2 regions of the Pectobacterium quasiaquaticum genome follow, and region 2 is predicted to be linked to the other one. Evidence: predicted binding sites of a transcription regulator. Region 2 holds the regulator's gene; the other holds the start of a gene.
The links. Region 2 encodes LexA, which represses DNA repair genes until DNA is damaged. Its sites were predicted from a motif close to TNCTGTATGTACATACAGNA; they were not measured.
Positions count from the first base shown of each region.

Region 1 (8,085 bases), 850 kb from region 2:
TCTGGTGGGCATTCATAGCCAGGAATCGGCGGATGCAGTTCACTGATGGTTAACCTGCCCGGCCAGCGCTGGCTGACAGGCTCAAGCGCTTCTGACAGCAGTCCGTCCAGATCGTTGAGCGTAATGCCCGGTAGCGGACGGATATCCATATGCAGTTCACAGCAGCCACAGATGCGGTTAGCGGCATCGCCGCCGTGAATGTGGCCGAGGTTCATGGTCGGGTGAGGAATGTGGAAAATCGGGTTGTGATAGCGCTCCTGTAGCGTGTTACGCAATACCAGCAGGTGGGAAATCGCTTCATGCATTAGTTCGATTGCATTCACGCCGCGTGAAGGATCGCTGGAGTGACCGGACTGCCCCTGAATGCGGATCGCGTTAGACATATGGCCCTTGTGGGCGCGCACCGGTTGCAGCGACGTCGGTTCGCCGATGATGGCGCAGTCCGGGCGAATCTGCGTGGATTCAGAGAAATACTTGGCACCGGCCATCGTCGTCTCTTCATCTGCCGTTGCCAGCACATAGAGCGGTTTTGTCAGCTTGGTCGGATCGATATCGCGCAACGCATCCAGAATAAAGGCAAAGAAGCCTTTCATATCCGCTGTACCCAAGCCGTACAGCTTGTTGTCATGTTCGGTCAGCGTGAACGGGTCGCGCGTCCAACGACCGTCGTCGAACGGGACGGTATCGGTGTGGCCTGCCAACAATAAGCCACCTTTTCCTTCACCAATCCGCGCCAGCATATTAAATTTATTGAGGGTGCCGGGAACCGGTTGGACTTCCACATGGAAGCCGAGATCGCCGAACCAGCCTGCCAGCAGGTTGATTAAGGTATGATTACTTTGATCGAGCGCGCTGTCGGTGGCACTGATGGACGGTGTGGCTATCAATGCCCGATATAGCTCAATAAAAGGGGGTAAATTCATCTTCACTGTTGACAGCCTCTGGTTAGGATAGTATCAATATTCATGCATTTATTTTGAATAAAAATACAATAATGCTCGGCGAAAGGAAACCCAAAGGTACGGCGATGGCGATTCGTCACTTTCACTGAGTTTCGCGGGTGAACAGCGTATCGACGCTGGTGAGCCCGGTTACCTGTTCCATAGATAAGTAAGAAGGTATACGGATCCCATGCTGAATACGTTGATTGTTGGTGCAAGTGGTTATACCGGCGCTGAGCTTGCGCTCTACCTGAACCGTCACCCACAGATGAACATAACCGCTTTGATGGTTTCTGCGCAAAGTGTCGATGCAGGAAAATTGATTTCTGATTTACATCCGCAGCTCAAAGGCATCATTGATGTACCGGTAAAACCGCTGACCGATGCGGAAGAAGCAGCGAAAGGCGTGGATGTCGTTTTTCTGGCGACCGACCACAAAGTCAGCCACGATCTGGCCCCTGTTTTTCTGGCGGCAGGCTGCACCGTTTTTGATTTGTCCGGCGCGTTCCGCGTACAGGATGCCGAATTTTATCGTCGTTACTATGGTTTTGAGCATCAGCACCCCGATTGGCTGGCAAAAGCGGTTTACGGGCTGGCCGAATGGCGTGCTGAAAGCGTGAAGCAGGCACAGCTGATTGCCGTGCCGGGCTGTTATCCAACGGCTGCGCAACTGGCGCTGAAACCGCTGCTGGACGCGCAATTGCTGAACCGAGCCCAGTGGCCGGTGATTAATGCCGTGAGCGGCGTGAGTGGGGCAGGGCGTAAAGCGTCGATGACCAACAGCTTCTGCGAAGTCAGCCTGCAACCGTACGGTATTTTCAACCATCGTCATGAACCTGAAATTTCAACGCACCTCGGCACGCCAGTGATCTTCACGCCGCATTTGGGCAACTTCGCTCGCGGTATTCTGGAAACCATCACCTGCCGCCTGCAACCGGGCGTCACCCAGCAGGATGTTGCCGAAGCCTATCACAACGCCTATCACGATAAGCCGCTGGTTCGCCTGTATGACAAGGGCGTGCCGGCGCTGAAATCCGTTGTCGGCCTGCCGTTCTGCGATATCGGTTTCTCCGTTGACGGTGAACACCTCATCGTGGTGGCAACCGAAGATAATCTGCTGAAAGGCGCGGCGGCACAGGCTGTACAATGCATGAACATTCGTTTTGGTTTCCCTGAAACCCAATCGTTAATTTAATGACTACTGGTCCCGACATTTCGAGGCGCGAAGCATAATGAATCCGTTAATTATCAAATTAGGTGGCGTTTTACTGGATAGCGAAGAAGCGCTGGAGCGTCTGTTCACCGCACTGGTGGCTTACCGTCAGGAGCATCAGCGTCCGCTGGTGATTGTGCACGGCGGCGGCTGTCTGGTGGACGAGCTGATGAAGAAGCTGGCGCTGCCAGTCGTGAAGAAAAACGGCCTGCGCGTCACGCCAGCCGATCAGATCGACATCATCACCGGTGCGCTGGCGGGATCCGCCAACAAGACGCTGCTGTCATGGGCGAAGAAGCATGATATCAACGCAGTTGGTCTGTGTCTGGGCGATGGCGGCAGCACGACGGTCACGCAGCTCGATGAGTCTTTGGGCTTTGTGGGCAAAGCGGAAGCGGGATCGCCTGCGCTGCTGAATACGCTGCTGTCTGCGGGCTACCTGCCTGTCGTCAGCTCCATTGGTATTACGGCGCAGGGCGACCTGATGAACGTCAACGCCGATCAGGCGGCGACGGCGCTGGCGCAAACGCTGGGCGCGGATTTAATCCTGCTGTCTGACGTGAGTGGCATTCTGGACGGTAAAGGCCAGCGTATTGCTGAAATGACGGCGGAGAAAGCCGAGCAACTGATTGCTCAGGGCATTATTACCGACGGCATGATTGTTAAGGTCAACGCCGCGCTGGATGCCGCGCGTGCGCTGGGGCGTCCGGTTGATATCGCTAGTTGGCGTCATGCCGAGCAGCTACCTGCGCTGTTCAACGGCGTGGCGATTGGTACACGTATTCTGGCGTAAGTCGTTTCTGGGTATGGCATGATGCGATACCAACATGAATTAAATTCTGGGAGTAATCGTTATGGCTTTGTGGGGCGGTCGGTTTAGTCAGGCAGCAGATCAGCGTTTTAAACAATTTAATGACTCACTGCGGTTTGATTACCGTCTGGCGGAACAGGACATCGTTGGCTCGATCGGCTGGTCGAAAGCGCTGGTGACGGTCAATGTGCTCAGCGAGCAGGAGCAGCAGCAACTGGAACAGGCGCTGAATGCGTTGCTGGTTGAGGTACAGGCTGACCCTGAGATGATCCTGCAAAGCGATGCAGAAGACATTCACAGCTGGGTTGAACAGCGCCTGATTGAGAAAGTCGGCGATTTAGGTAAAAAACTGCATACCGGTCGTAGCCGTAACGATCAGGTCGCGACCGACCTGAAATTGTGGTGCAAAGCGCAGATTGCAGAGCTGCTGCTGTCGGTACGCCAGCTGCGTCAGGCGCTGGTCACGACGGCTGAAGCCAATCAGGATGCGGTGATGCCGGGTTACACCCACTTGCAGCGCGCACAGCCGGTGACGTTTGCACACTGGTGTCTTGCCTACCACGAAATGCTGGCGCGTGATGAAAGCCGTCTGGAAGATACGCTGAAGCGTCTGGATGTCAGCCCGCTGGGCTGTGGCGCGCTGGCGGGAACGGCTTATCCGATCGACCGTGAGCAACTGGCGGGCTGGCTGGGATTTGCCTCGGCCACGCGTAACAGTCTGGATACGGTTTCCGATCGCGATCATGTACTGGAACTGCTGTCTGATGCGTCGATCGGCATGATCCACCTGTCTCGTTTTGCCGAAGATCTGATCTTCTTCAACAGCGGTGAAGCGGCGTTCGTTGAGCTGTCTGACCGTGTGACATCCGGTTCTTCCCTGATGCCGCAGAAGAAAAACCCGGATGCACTGGAGCTGATTCGCGGTAAATGTGGTCGCGTACAGGGCGCGTTAACCGGCATGATGATGACGCTTAAAGGCCTGCCGCTGGCGTATAACAAAGACATGCAGGAAGACAAAGAAGGGCTGTTTGACGCGCTGGATACCTGGCACGACTGCCTGATGATGGCGGGTCTGGTGCTGGAAGGCATTCAGGTGAAGCGTCCACGTTGTAAAGAAGCAGCCGAGCAAGGCTACGCGAACTCGACAGAGCTGGCGGATTACCTGGTCGCGAAAGGCGTTCCATTCCGTGAAGCGCACCATATCGTGGGTGAAGCGGTGGTTGAAGCCATTCGTCAGGGCAAAGCATTGGAAGCGTTGCCGCTGGCCGATCTGCAAAAATTCAGCGCTGTGATTGGCGAGGATGTGTACCCGATTCTGGCGTTACAATCCTGCCTAGATAAGCGTGCTGCACAAGGTGGCGTGTCACCGCAGCAGGTCGCTAAAGCGATTAGTGATGCGAAGCAGCGCTTAGCTTAACTCGCCCACCTCTGTTCTGTTCCCCCAGCGTGGTGTTTCGCGTTGGGGGAATTCCACCGTTACCGATCTGATTATTCTGCAAATTATCATCTATCCATTTTCATATGGAATGCGGCTCGCATTTTTCTGCTCAGCGTCTTCTCCCACCAGATTTGTTTCTGGACATCCATACAGTATCATTTTACCTTGACCGACAGCGTGAAAGGCCTGCGGAGGCAAAGTGGATATCAGCATATTTTATGGTCTGGGCGGCAGTGCAGTGGGTCTGTTGGTCGGGTGGTTAATTGCCAGCCTGATTTATCAGCAGAAGTTGTCGCGGCATGACACCGAACAGCGGTTGCTGGCGCAGACATTGCAGCAGACTCAGCAGTCGCTCAGCGAACAGCAGCAGGCAAAGCAACTGGACGAACAGCGGCTACGGCAAAACGAGCTGGAGCTGCGCACGGTCCACGCTCAACTCTCTGCCAGCCATGAAAAGCTGCAACAGCTCAGTGAACTCCGCGCGGAGTGCGTGCAGCTCAATCAGGAACTGCGGACGCTGCGTGAAATCAATAGCGCACAGGAAGCGGAGCTGCGGGAAGTCACCATTCGGCTGGAAGAAACCCGTATGGCGGCGGAAGAAAAGCAGCGGTTGCTGGTAAATAGCGAACAGCGGTTGACGACGCAGTTTGAAAATCTGGCGAACCGGATTTTTGAACACAGCGGCCGCAAAGTGGATGAACAAAATAAACAGAGTCTGGATAAGCTGCTGATGCCGCTGCGTGAGCAGCTTGATGGTTTCCGTCGTCAGGTTCAGGACAGCTTTGGGGCGGAAGCGCGTGAGCGTCACACGTTGGCGCACGAAATCCGCAACCTGCAACAACTGAACGCACAGATGGCACACGAAGCCATCAACCTGACGAAAGCGCTGAAGGGCGATAATAAAACGCAGGGGAACTGGGGCGAAGTGGTGCTAAGCCGCGTGCTGGAAGCCTCCGGCCTGCGTGAGGGGTATGAGTATCAAACGCAGGTCAGCGTGCAAACGGGGGCAAATAGCCGCCTGCAACCGGATGTCATCGTGCGCTTACCGCAGGGCAAAGATGTCGTGATCGATGCCAAAATGTCGCTGGTGGCCTATGAGCGTTATTTCAATAGCGACGATGACATCGAACGTAATGCGGCGCTGAACGAACATTTGCTCTCGGTTCGCAGCCATATTCGGCAGTTGAGCAGTAAAGATTACCAGCAGCTTCCGGGGCTGCGTTCGCTAGATTACGTGCTGATGTTTATCCCAGTCGAGCCCGCTTTTCTGGTTGCTATCGATCGCCAGCCCGAATTGATCAACGAGGCGCTAAAGCACAATATTATGCTGGTCAGCCCGACCACGCTGCTGGTGGCATTACGCACTATCACCAATTTATGGCGCTATGAACAACAGAGCCGCAATGCACAGCAGATCGCTGAAAAAGCGTCGCGGCTGTACGATAAACTGCGGTTGTTTGTCGATGATATGGAAGCGCTGGGGCAAGGTTTGGATAAAGCGCAGGGCGCTTATCGTCAGGCGATGAATAAACTTTCCTCTGGGCGTGGTAACCTTATTGGCCAGGCTGAGGGGTTCCGTGCGCTGGGTGTAGAAATCAAACGCACAATCAGCCCGTCATTAGCAGAAAAAGCAACGGCCCATGAGCACGCTGAACGCGATGAATTACCGGATTCCGTAGCACCCGATGCTGTTTCACCAACCGTGAAAACGGAGGGTGAAGAAGGGGAATCCCCCTTAGCGACCCGTAACCTATCCTAAATAATTCGAGTTGCGTGAAGCCAACGCACAAGCAGCTTGAAGTATGACGGATATAAATAGGTATGGATTTCGCGGGCTTGGCACCATGCTATGTGAAATTAGTGCAGTGGGGTTTTTATACGGGTCTGGTACACTCTCACCATAAATGGGTAGACCCGAAATTTGACTGAAATAGTAGGCGGATAAGATGGCAAGTGAGCAGGAGAATACGGCCGACTTTGGTTTTCGGACTGTCGCCAGGGATGAAAAAGAAGTCATGGTGGCTGAAGTTTTTCATTCTGTAGCAGCAAAGTATGACTTGATGAATGACCTGATGTCCTTTGGTATCCACCGAATCTGGAAGCGTTTCACTATCGAATGTAGTGGAGTAAGACGTAACCAGCGTGTTCTGGATCTTGCCGGAGGCACGGGGGATTTAACCGCTAAATTCTCCCGCATGGTTGGCGAAGGTGGTGAGGTCATTCTGGCGGATATCAACGCATCAATGCTGAAAGTGGGCCGCGAAAAACTGCGTAACAAAGGCATTATCGACAACATCAACTACGTGCAGGCCAATGCTGAAGCGCTGCCGTTCCCTGATGACTTCTTCGACTGCATTACTATCTCCTTTGGTCTGCGCAACGTGACGGACAAAAACAAAGCGCTGCGCTCCATGTACCGCGTGCTGAAGCCGGGTGGTCGCTTGCTGGTGCTGGAGTTTTCCAAGCCGATCATTAAACAACTGAGCACTGTTTACGATGCGTATTCATTTCATATCCTGCCGAGGATTGGCGAAGCCGTGGCGAGTGATGCTGGGAGCTACCGCTATCTGGCGGAATCTATCCGCATGCACCCCGATCAGGAAACGCTGAAAGGGATGATGAGCGATGCCGGTTTTGACAGTGTTAACTATTTCAACCTCACCGGTGGAATCGTTGCGCTGCATCGTGGGTTTAAATTCTGATTGGAAACGCCAATGCTGATAACGTCTTTTCTGACTGCTACGCTGGAAACCGCACTGAATCAGCTGCTTTTTCACGATACGGTTTCTTGCGATCGTGGTTTTTCTTGCGATCGAAGTATGAAGTCTGCCCGCCAGCGCTTACAGGGGAAAACACTTCAGATCGAGCTTGCTGAGCTGGATATGCCCTTGGTGCTGGTGTTTAACGAACAGCGGCTGGACGTGATTAGCCAATGGGGCGAGCCAGCGGATTGCTGCCTGAAAACACGCGTTCCGGTTCTGATGAAATTACGCGATCGTCAACAGCTATCGTCGCTGATGCGCAGCGGCGAGCTGGTGATAGAAGGCGATATTCAAGTTGTTCAACAGTTCATCGTGCTGGTTGATCTGGCGGAGTTCGATCCGGCGGAGTGGTTGTCCCCCTATCTGGGCGATATTGTTGCTCAGGGGCTTACCCAAACTGCACAGAAAACCCTGAGTTTCCTGAGACGCTCATTCCATCAGCAGCAACATTTCTTATCTGAGACACTAACGGAAGAGTGGCGACTGGCCCCGGGAAAACTGGAAAACGCTTGGTTCCATGAGGAAATTGTTGCGTTGGATAAATCCGCCGATACGTTGTCCGAACGGCTGGTGAAGCTGGAGGCTTTACGATGACGCCTGGTGAATTACGCCGCCTTTACAGCATTGTGCGTGTGCTGTTGAGCTATGGTCTGGATGAACTCATTCCTAAGATGCGCCTGACGTTTCCGCTGCGTGCGGGTCGTCGCCTGCTGTTCTGGTTACCTAATCTCCACCGCAACATGCCTTTGGGGGAACGCCTGCGTTTAGCGCTGCAGGAACTGGGGCCCGTGTGGATTAAGTTTGGACAAATGATGTCGACGCGCCGCGATTTGTTCCCGCCCGCTATCGCCGATCAGCTAGCGATGTTGCAAGATAAGGTTGAGCCATTTGACGGCAAGTTGGCGCGCGAGCAAATTGAG
Region 1 is NZ_CP065177.1:4,184,989-4,193,073, reverse strand. Features, by position in the region: gene argE (acetylornithine deacetylase) at 1-929, opposite strand, end outside; gene argC (N-acetyl-gamma-glutamyl-phosphate reductase) at 1,132-2,136, shown strand; gene argB (acetylglutamate kinase) at 2,174-2,947, shown strand; gene argH (argininosuccinate lyase) at 3,009-4,382, shown strand; gene rmuC (DNA recombination protein RmuC) at 4,603-6,162, shown strand; gene ubiE (bifunctional demethylmenaquinone methyltransferase/2-methoxy-6-polyprenyl-1,4-benzoquinol methylase UbiE) at 6,350-7,105, shown strand; gene ubiJ (ubiquinone biosynthesis protein UbiJ) at 7,118-7,759, shown strand; gene ubiB (ubiquinone biosynthesis regulatory protein kinase UbiB) at 7,756-8,085, shown strand, end outside.
Region 1: the regulator LexA is predicted to act here: its motif matches at 4,539-4,558, upstream of rmuC (DNA recombination protein RmuC).

Region 2 (8,085 bases):
GTATTGAGCGTAACAACCTGATATTGAGGACGTGCATTAAACGTCTGGCCCAGAAAACACTCTGTTTCTCACGCTCGATTGAATTGCATGAAAAAGTCATCGGGCGTTCATTGAAAAACATATGTTTTACTAATTGGAAGTATTACCCAAAGAGCACTATCTGGTCGCGAGGCTGGGTGGCGCTTTTTTTATGCGCGGCATTGCTGAAATGTTGCCGTATCGTTGATGAATGCGTTTATAGCCTGTTATCGGGGAAAGCATTCTGCGCTACAATGGCGGTGTTACTTTATTTACAAATACCTTTTTATTCAAAACAACTCTGTTCGGAGTAGGGACAATGTCTGACGATGCGTCTACGCTTCTGCGCTCTATTTCCTGGTTTACTGAGCCCCCTTCGGTATTACCTGAGCACATTGGTGACTGGCTGATGGAAACCGGCTCTATGACGCGGCGGCTTGAAAAATATTGTGCCCAACTGAAGACCACGCTGTGTAGTGAGAGATTCATTACGCCACAGGCGCTGGGCGAAGAACGCGAACAACTGCCGTACAGTGAGCGTTACTGGCTGCGTGAGGTGGTGCTGTATGGTGGCGATCGTCCTTGGCTTTTTGGCCGAACCATTGTTCCGCAACAAACGCTCGACGGCACGGATTCAGCCCTGACGAAAATAGGTAATCAGCCGCTAGGCCGCTACCTGTTTGGGCAAAAGGCGCTGACGCGTGACTATATCCATACCGGATGCAGTGAAGGCTTATGGGCGCGGCGTTCCCGCCTCTGTGTCTCGGGTTATCCGTTACTGTTGACTGAGCTTTTCTTACCGGAATCACCGATTTATTTCAGCCGGTGATGAAGGTTGGCAGGTAATTTGGGGAGATAAATCCTTGGAAAGAAGTGTTACAGCAGGGAAATGGCTGGCTTATTGCCGCTTGATGCGGATTGATAAACCGATAGGTTCTCTGTTGCTCCTGTGGCCAACGCTATGGGCGCTGTGGCTGGCGGGTGGGGGAGCGCCTGCACCGTGGACGCTGCTTGTTTTTGTCGCTGGCGTTTTCTTGATGCGTGCGGCGGGCTGCGTCATCAATGATTATGCCGATCGCCATTTTGACGGCCATGTAAAACGCACCGCTTCTCGCCCCTTGCCCAGCGGTGAGGTGAGTGAGCGAGCGGCCAAAGTGCTGTTTGTCGTACTGGTCTTGCTGGCGTTTGGCTTGGTGCTGACGCTGAATAAGATGACGATCTGGCTGTCCGTTGCGGGGCTGATTCTGGCGTGGGTTTACCCGTTTATGAAACGGGTCAGCCATCTTCCTCAGTTTGTGCTGGGTGCGGCGTTTGGCTGGTCGATCCCGATGGCGTATGCCGCGGTGAGTGAAAGCCTGCCGGCGAGCTGCTGGATGATGTTTTTAGCGTATATTTGCTGGACTGTCGCCTACGATACCCAATATGCGATGGTGGATCGTGATGACGATCTGAAGATCGGCGTGAAATCCACCGCGATCCTATTTGGTCGTTTTGACAATATCATCATCGGGTTGCTGCAGTTTAGTATGCTGGCGTTGCTACTGGCTTTGGGCATCACCACCGGATTAGGAACGCCATACACTATTTCGCTGCTGGTGGCTGCGGGGATGTTTGTTTATCAGCAAATCCTGACCGCTGGGCGCGAGCGTGATGCCTGTTTCAAAGCCTTTCACAATAATAAATACGCAGGTATGGCAATATTTATTGGCGTGCTGTTTGGTCTGTAGCGCAAACCGTCAAAGACAAAAAGCAGCGATTTCTCGCTGCTTTTTTTATGGTGGAATGCTCAGAGATGTTTGTTATGCCAAACGCATTTACGGCTTTATGGCGGCGTGTTATCCGCCATTTTCCCGTTACTGTCTGGCTACGCCTGCTTTGTCTCTTCCACTTTTTCTACTGCCTGACTATTGGCTTCCATTTCAGCAGATGAGCTGGCGCTTTCGATAGTCAACCGAACTTCTGGGGTGATCAGATCACCGAGGATGCTGTAAATTTCCAGGATATCGCCTTGCGCTGTTTCCTTACTGTCGGTGATATACCCTTCCGTACGTAAGGTCGCGACCAGCGTTGAGAACACTGCTTTATCAAAGAATTCCGGCGCGTTGATGCCGTGCAAAACGGACAGACGCTGTGCCATGTTCCGGCTTTCTTTCTCCAGCGTTCCACGGTTAATTTCTGGATTCGCGCACAGTAAGGACAGCGTAATCGCATAACGTTGCAGCGTTTCACGCACGCCTGCTGACAGCAGTTGCAGCGTACGGATGCGTGGCGGATTGATAGCTAATTGACCGTCACGGCTACACAGCAGCTCTTGTCGAATCAGTTCGTTAGCCAACGTTTCCAGCACGCTTGGCAATTGTTCTTTGGAATAGTGCAGGAACAGCTCGGCTTGCAGCAGCGGATAGACCAGCGTGATCTGTCGCACGACATCGGCAAGCGTAATCCGGCGATGATGGATGACGATGCTGGCGATCAGTGACGGCAAGACCAAAAGATGCTGGATGTTATTGCGATAGTACGTCATCAGTACCGCCTGCTCGCGCGGCAGAATGATGATATCGCCAATGCTATCCTTCTCTACTTCAAATTTGTTCATGCCCAACGCGTGTTCCAGCAGTTCATCCGCTGTCTTTTTGGGCACCGTAATATCTTTGTGGTAAGGCACCTGACGTAGCAGTTGCAGATAGCAATCCAACTGCTCGTGCATTTGTTCGCGCGTGAGTGAACGCTGGCGCGAGGCTAATAAGGCCGTAGAGCACAGGTTCATCGCGTTTGCTGCCGCAGAATTGTTGATGCGCACCATGATATCCATAGAGATATCCTGCACCGTCGGCGTTAGCCAACTCGGACGCTGTGCTTCGATGGGATCGATCGCGTCACGCCATTGCGGAACATGCTGATTCAGATAGGTTGTCAGCGGGAGGGGTTCGCCGAAGTTCACATAACCCTGACCCAAATTACGCAGTTTGCGCAAACCTCGCACCATCTGCATAAAGCCTTCTTTTTCCTTCACCGCCCCGCGCAGCTCTTTCGCATAGGTGCCGACTTCCATTACATGCTCGTAGCCGACATAAATCGGTACCAGCGTGATGGGGCGCGTGCCGCCTCTGAGCATGGCCTGAATGGTCATGGCCAGCGTACCGGTTTTCGGCTCTAACAGACGGCCCGTGCGTGAACGTCCGCCTTCCATGAAGTATTCAACCGAATAACCTCGGGCAAACAGCTCACCCAGATATTCACGGAAAATCGTGGAATACAGCTTGTTGCCTTTGAAGGTACGGCGAATAAAGAACGCGCCAAGACGGCGGAAGATCGGCCCCGCTGGCCAGAAATTAAGGTTGATGCCAGCGGCGATGTGCGGCGGCACTAAGCCTTGATGGTACAGGACGTAGGACAGCAGCAGATAATCCATGTGGCTGCGGTGGCAGGGCACATAGACAATGCCGTGACCATCCTGCGCCAGTTGGCGAACGCGTTCGGCGTTATGGACGTTAATCCCTTGATAAAGACGGTTCCACGTCCAGCTTAATACGCGATCCGACAGACGCACGGCCTCATAGGAGAAGTCAGCAGCGATTTCTTCCATCAACGCAATTGCATTCTGCTGCGCTTTTTCAGTAGAAATCTTCTTACTGCGCGCCTCATCGTCTACGGCTTTCTTGATCGCTTTGGAATCCAGCAACTTGTTAAACAGTTCCTGACGCACTGGCAAGCGCGGCCCAACTGCCGCCAAGCGTTGGCGGGAGAAGTGCATACGTGCGACACGCGCCAGTTTGTGGGCTATGGTTTTGTCAGTACCATGCTCGGTCGCCATATAGCGTAGTGATACCGGGCTGGAGAAGCGGACAAAGCTGTCGCGGCCTAGCCACAGGACGGCGAAGAATTTCTCGATACCGTTGAGCAAGCGCAGGTGTGGTGCGGCCTGAGCGTGACCTTCCCGACCCGGAGAACGTCCAAACATCACAGAAACCGGCACCATCTGTACGTCTAAATCTGGATTGGCACGATGCAAATCCAGATAGTCGTGGAACAGCTTGACGGATTTCTGTTTGGGAACGTAATAGCGGAAGACGCGCGGCCCGTCATTGATAAAGACGTGGCTAGGCAGTTCGACGCCATCGAATTCGAACGGCTGCGAGGGATCGGGTAGCCCCAATGCCAGGCATTTCGCTCGTAGCGTCAAGAGATCCGCCTGAGAGTTATAAGGCAGAACATAGAGTATAGGACGTGAGGGATCTAACCCCAGCTCGACCACCGGATCTGCGGGAACAACTTTGCTCTTCACCAGCAGTTTCAGTGGGAGATTCAATAATTTATAGTAAATTTTACGCCAACCTGACATAACAACATGGAGCCTCTTGTTAGCAATGCGCCGCAAGGATACCAGAAACTGCGCCGGAGATCTGTGGTGATGAGACAACGTAAGCGCGTTAAAATGCGAATTATTTAGAGTCTAAAAATGGAGGATAAATGAATAAAGCAACGGGGATGACCCGGATTATTAAGGCGACCGGTTATTCCTTTAAGGGGCTGAAGCAGGCGTGGCAGCATGAGGCGGCATTTCGTCAGGAAACGATACTGACCCTTGTCGGCGTCATTATCGCGTGTTTACTACCGATTACGCTGGTCGAGAAATTGCTACTGATCGGGTCTGTGGTACTGATTATGCTGTTTGAGCTGGCCAATAGCGCCATTGAAGCCGTGGTCGATCGCATTGGTCTCGAGCACCACGAATTATCCGGTCGGGCGAAAGATATTGGCTCGGCGGCTGTCTTTGTTGCCATCTTGTTAGCTGCTGTCGTGTGGGGCTGCATCCTCTGGCAACATTTTGCCTGACGGCACGCATAAATGAGTAAAAGTCAGGGGCTTTGCCGATATCTTCATTTCCAATTGTGGCTTACCTGTATATACTCACAGCAAAACTGTATAAACAACCAGGGGGCGGAATGAAAGTATTAACAGCAAGGCAGCAGCAGGTTTATGACCTGATCCGCGATCATATTGCGCAAACCGGAATGCCGCCAACGCGTGCGGAAATTGCTCAACAACTGGGGTTTCGCTCTCCTAATGCGGCTGAAGAACATCTGAAAGCGCTGGCGCGTAAAGGTGTGATTGAAATTGTTTCGGGCGCGTCTCGTGGTATTCGTCTATTGATGGAAGAAGAGACGGGTATTCCTCTGGTTGGTCGCGTGGCCGCAGGTGAACCGCTGCTGGCACAGGAACATATCGAATGCCGCTATCAGGTTGATCCTGCGATGTTCAAACCCAGCGCTGACTTTTTGCTGCGGGTGAGCGGCATGTCGATGAAAAATATCGGTATTATGGATGGCGATTTACTGGCTGTGCATAAAACAGAAGATGTGCGCAACGGCCAGATTGTCGTCGCGCGTATTGACGATGAAGTGACGGTGAAGCGCTTGAAAAAGCAGGGCAATACGGTACACCTCCTCGCTGAAAATGAAGAGTTTGCCCCGATTGTTGTCGATCTACGTCAGCAAAGCTTTTCGATAGAAGGCTTGGCGGTTGGCGTGATTCGTAACAGCGACTGGAGCTAACCGTTCCACAGTAATAGGAGATGCCCGAGTTTTTTCTGAATTCGTTCGTGCTTCTCAAAGAAAACGATAGCTTTTGGGCTATCGTTTTCTTTGTATACAACGTCCTGTCACGAAGGAGATTCCATCAATGGATACTATCGTTTTTTAATCGGAACGGTATGGTCGTGATCGCAATGGTCCGTCTGTTTGCATAATGCGACTTCCTGGCAGCTTCCGCACAACCCATGCGCTTCCACTACGCTATGACGCAGCGTAAATCCCGACTGCTGTGCCAGACTACGCAGCGTTTCTTCCACACCTTCGGTTTGACGTTCCGTGACTTGCCCACAGCGGTCGCAGATGAAAAGGGCAGATGTATGGCTGTGGTCTTCGATATGGTGACACAGCACGTAGCTGTTGTTTGATTCGACGCGATGAATGAAGCCTTGTTCCAGCAGAAAATCCAGCGCGCGATAGACAGTCGGCGGTTTCGCCTGAGGTTCGGAAACGCGCAGCAGATCCAGCAGGTCATAAGCGCTGATAGCACCCGACTGCTGTGCCATAAGGCGTAAAACCTCTAACCGCTGTGGCGTGAGACGCACAGCGCGCTGCTGACAAATCTGTTCAGCCTGGGCAAGAAGTTTGTCCTGTTGGGTTGAATCCATTGTCATATCACCCTGACGCATTGAGGAACAAGACGGATATCTTACCACGACTGAATAAAAACGCCGAACTGGCGGCGTTTTCCTGCGAAAACCACTTCCTGTAAAAACAACTCTCTGCAAAAAACAACGGACAGAAGCGCTACACGACCAGATCGATGAGCAGCGCCCGCAAAGGCGACTCTGCCTGTAGCGTCAACGCCGTTTCTTCCTTAATGAAGGCTCCGTCGCCGCAGTGCAGTGTTTCACTGTTCTGGCTGCCTTTTACCGCCATTGAACCGTGAATCAGTTGGAGATACGCCTGATTTCCCTGTAGCGCGATTGTGCTTTGCTCATTCTGCTGGAGATCGACATGATGAACCCAAACCTGCTGGCGCAGTTGCAGGCTATTGTGCTCACCTTCCGGTGAGGCAAGCAGCGTATAATTTACTGAACTCAGCCCCATGCGCTGCAACGGGCTGTTTTCTCGCGTTTGGCAAGCATTCAGCCATAATTGCAGCCGCGTCAGCGGTTTGTTGGCGTTGATATTATGTTCGCTATAGCTGACATTCGGCTGCGTGGCGAGCAGCAGCACATCTCCGGCTTTGGCCTGAATGTGGCAGCCGTTGCTGTCGCGGTATTCCGCTTCGCCCTGAAGAATAATATTCAGAATATCAACCCGTGGATAGGTTCGCGGCTGAAATGATGCCCCTGGAGCCAATACTTCCTGATTGAGCACGCGCAGAGACGCGTAGCCCAGCAGCTGTGGGTCAAAATAGTGACCAAAAGAAAAGGTATAGCGCGCCTGCAACCAGCCATAGTCGGCCTGGCCGCATTGACCTGCTGCTCTTCGTGTGATCATAATTTTTATCCCCCAGAGAATTATTTATTGAACTGATAGTAATTGTGTGGACGTTGGATTGTTAGCTAGTTAATCTGGTGGGTATATTCAAAATTCCTGAATGAGTACGAAGATGGCGAGAGAACGAGCACTGACGCTGGAAGCGTTGAGGGTGATGGATGCGATCGATCGTCGTGGCAGCTTTGCCGCTGCAGCAGACGAACTGGGTAGGGTGCCTTCTGCGCTGAGCTATACCATGCAGAAACTGGAAGAAGAGTTAGATGTAGTGTTGTTCGATCGTTCTGGACATCGTACTAAATTCACGAATGTTGGGCGGATGCTGCTGGAACGTGGTCGTATCCTGTTGGAGGCCGCGGATAAGCTCACGACGGACGCAGAGGCGCTGTCACGCGGTTGGGAAACGCACCTGACGATTGTGACGGAGGCGCTGATCCCGACTCAGCGAATTTTCCCATTAATCGATAAACTGGCACTTAAAGCCAATACGCAGGTATCGATTCTGACGGAAGTGCTGGCTGGGGCATGGGAGCGTCTTGAGCAAGGGCGCGCCGATATTGTGATTGCGCCGGACATGCATTTTCGTGCGTCTTCTGAAATGAATACCCGCAAGCTGTACACAATGAATAACGTTTATGTCGCCAGCCCAGATCATCCGATTCATCAGGAGCCTGAACCGCTCTCGGATGCAACCCGAGTGAAATACCGTGGGATTGCGATGGCGGATACCGCGCGTGAACGCCCGGTACTGACCGTGCAGTTGTTGGATAAACAACAACGTCTGACGGTGAGTTCGCTGGATGATAAACGGCGTGCGCTGTTGGCGGGATTGGGCGTCGCGACCATGCCGTATCAGATGATTGCGCAAGATATTGCCGAAGGGCGTTTGCTGGTGATTGGACCGGAGCATCAGATGGAAAGCCAGATTATTATGGCGTGGCGGCGAGACAGCATGGGCGAGGCGAAATCTTGGTTCCTGCGTGAGATTCCGAAACTATTGAACCAACCTTAAATTCCGCGCATTTTGCGGCAA
Region 2 is NZ_CP065177.1:566,271-574,355, forward strand. Features, by position in the region: partial or broken gene IG609_RS02655 (IS1 family transposase) at 1-133, shown strand, start outside; gene ubiC (chorismate lyase) at 338-847, shown strand; gene ubiA (4-hydroxybenzoate octaprenyltransferase) at 882-1,745, shown strand; gene plsB (glycerol-3-phosphate 1-O-acyltransferase PlsB) at 1,883-4,360, opposite strand; gene IG609_RS02675 (diacylglycerol kinase) at 4,489-4,854, shown strand; gene lexA (transcriptional repressor LexA) at 4,965-5,573, shown strand; gene zur (zinc uptake transcriptional repressor Zur) at 5,708-6,217, opposite strand; gene IG609_RS02690 (pirin family protein) at 6,357-7,055, opposite strand; gene IG609_RS02695 (LysR family transcriptional regulator) at 7,168-8,064, shown strand.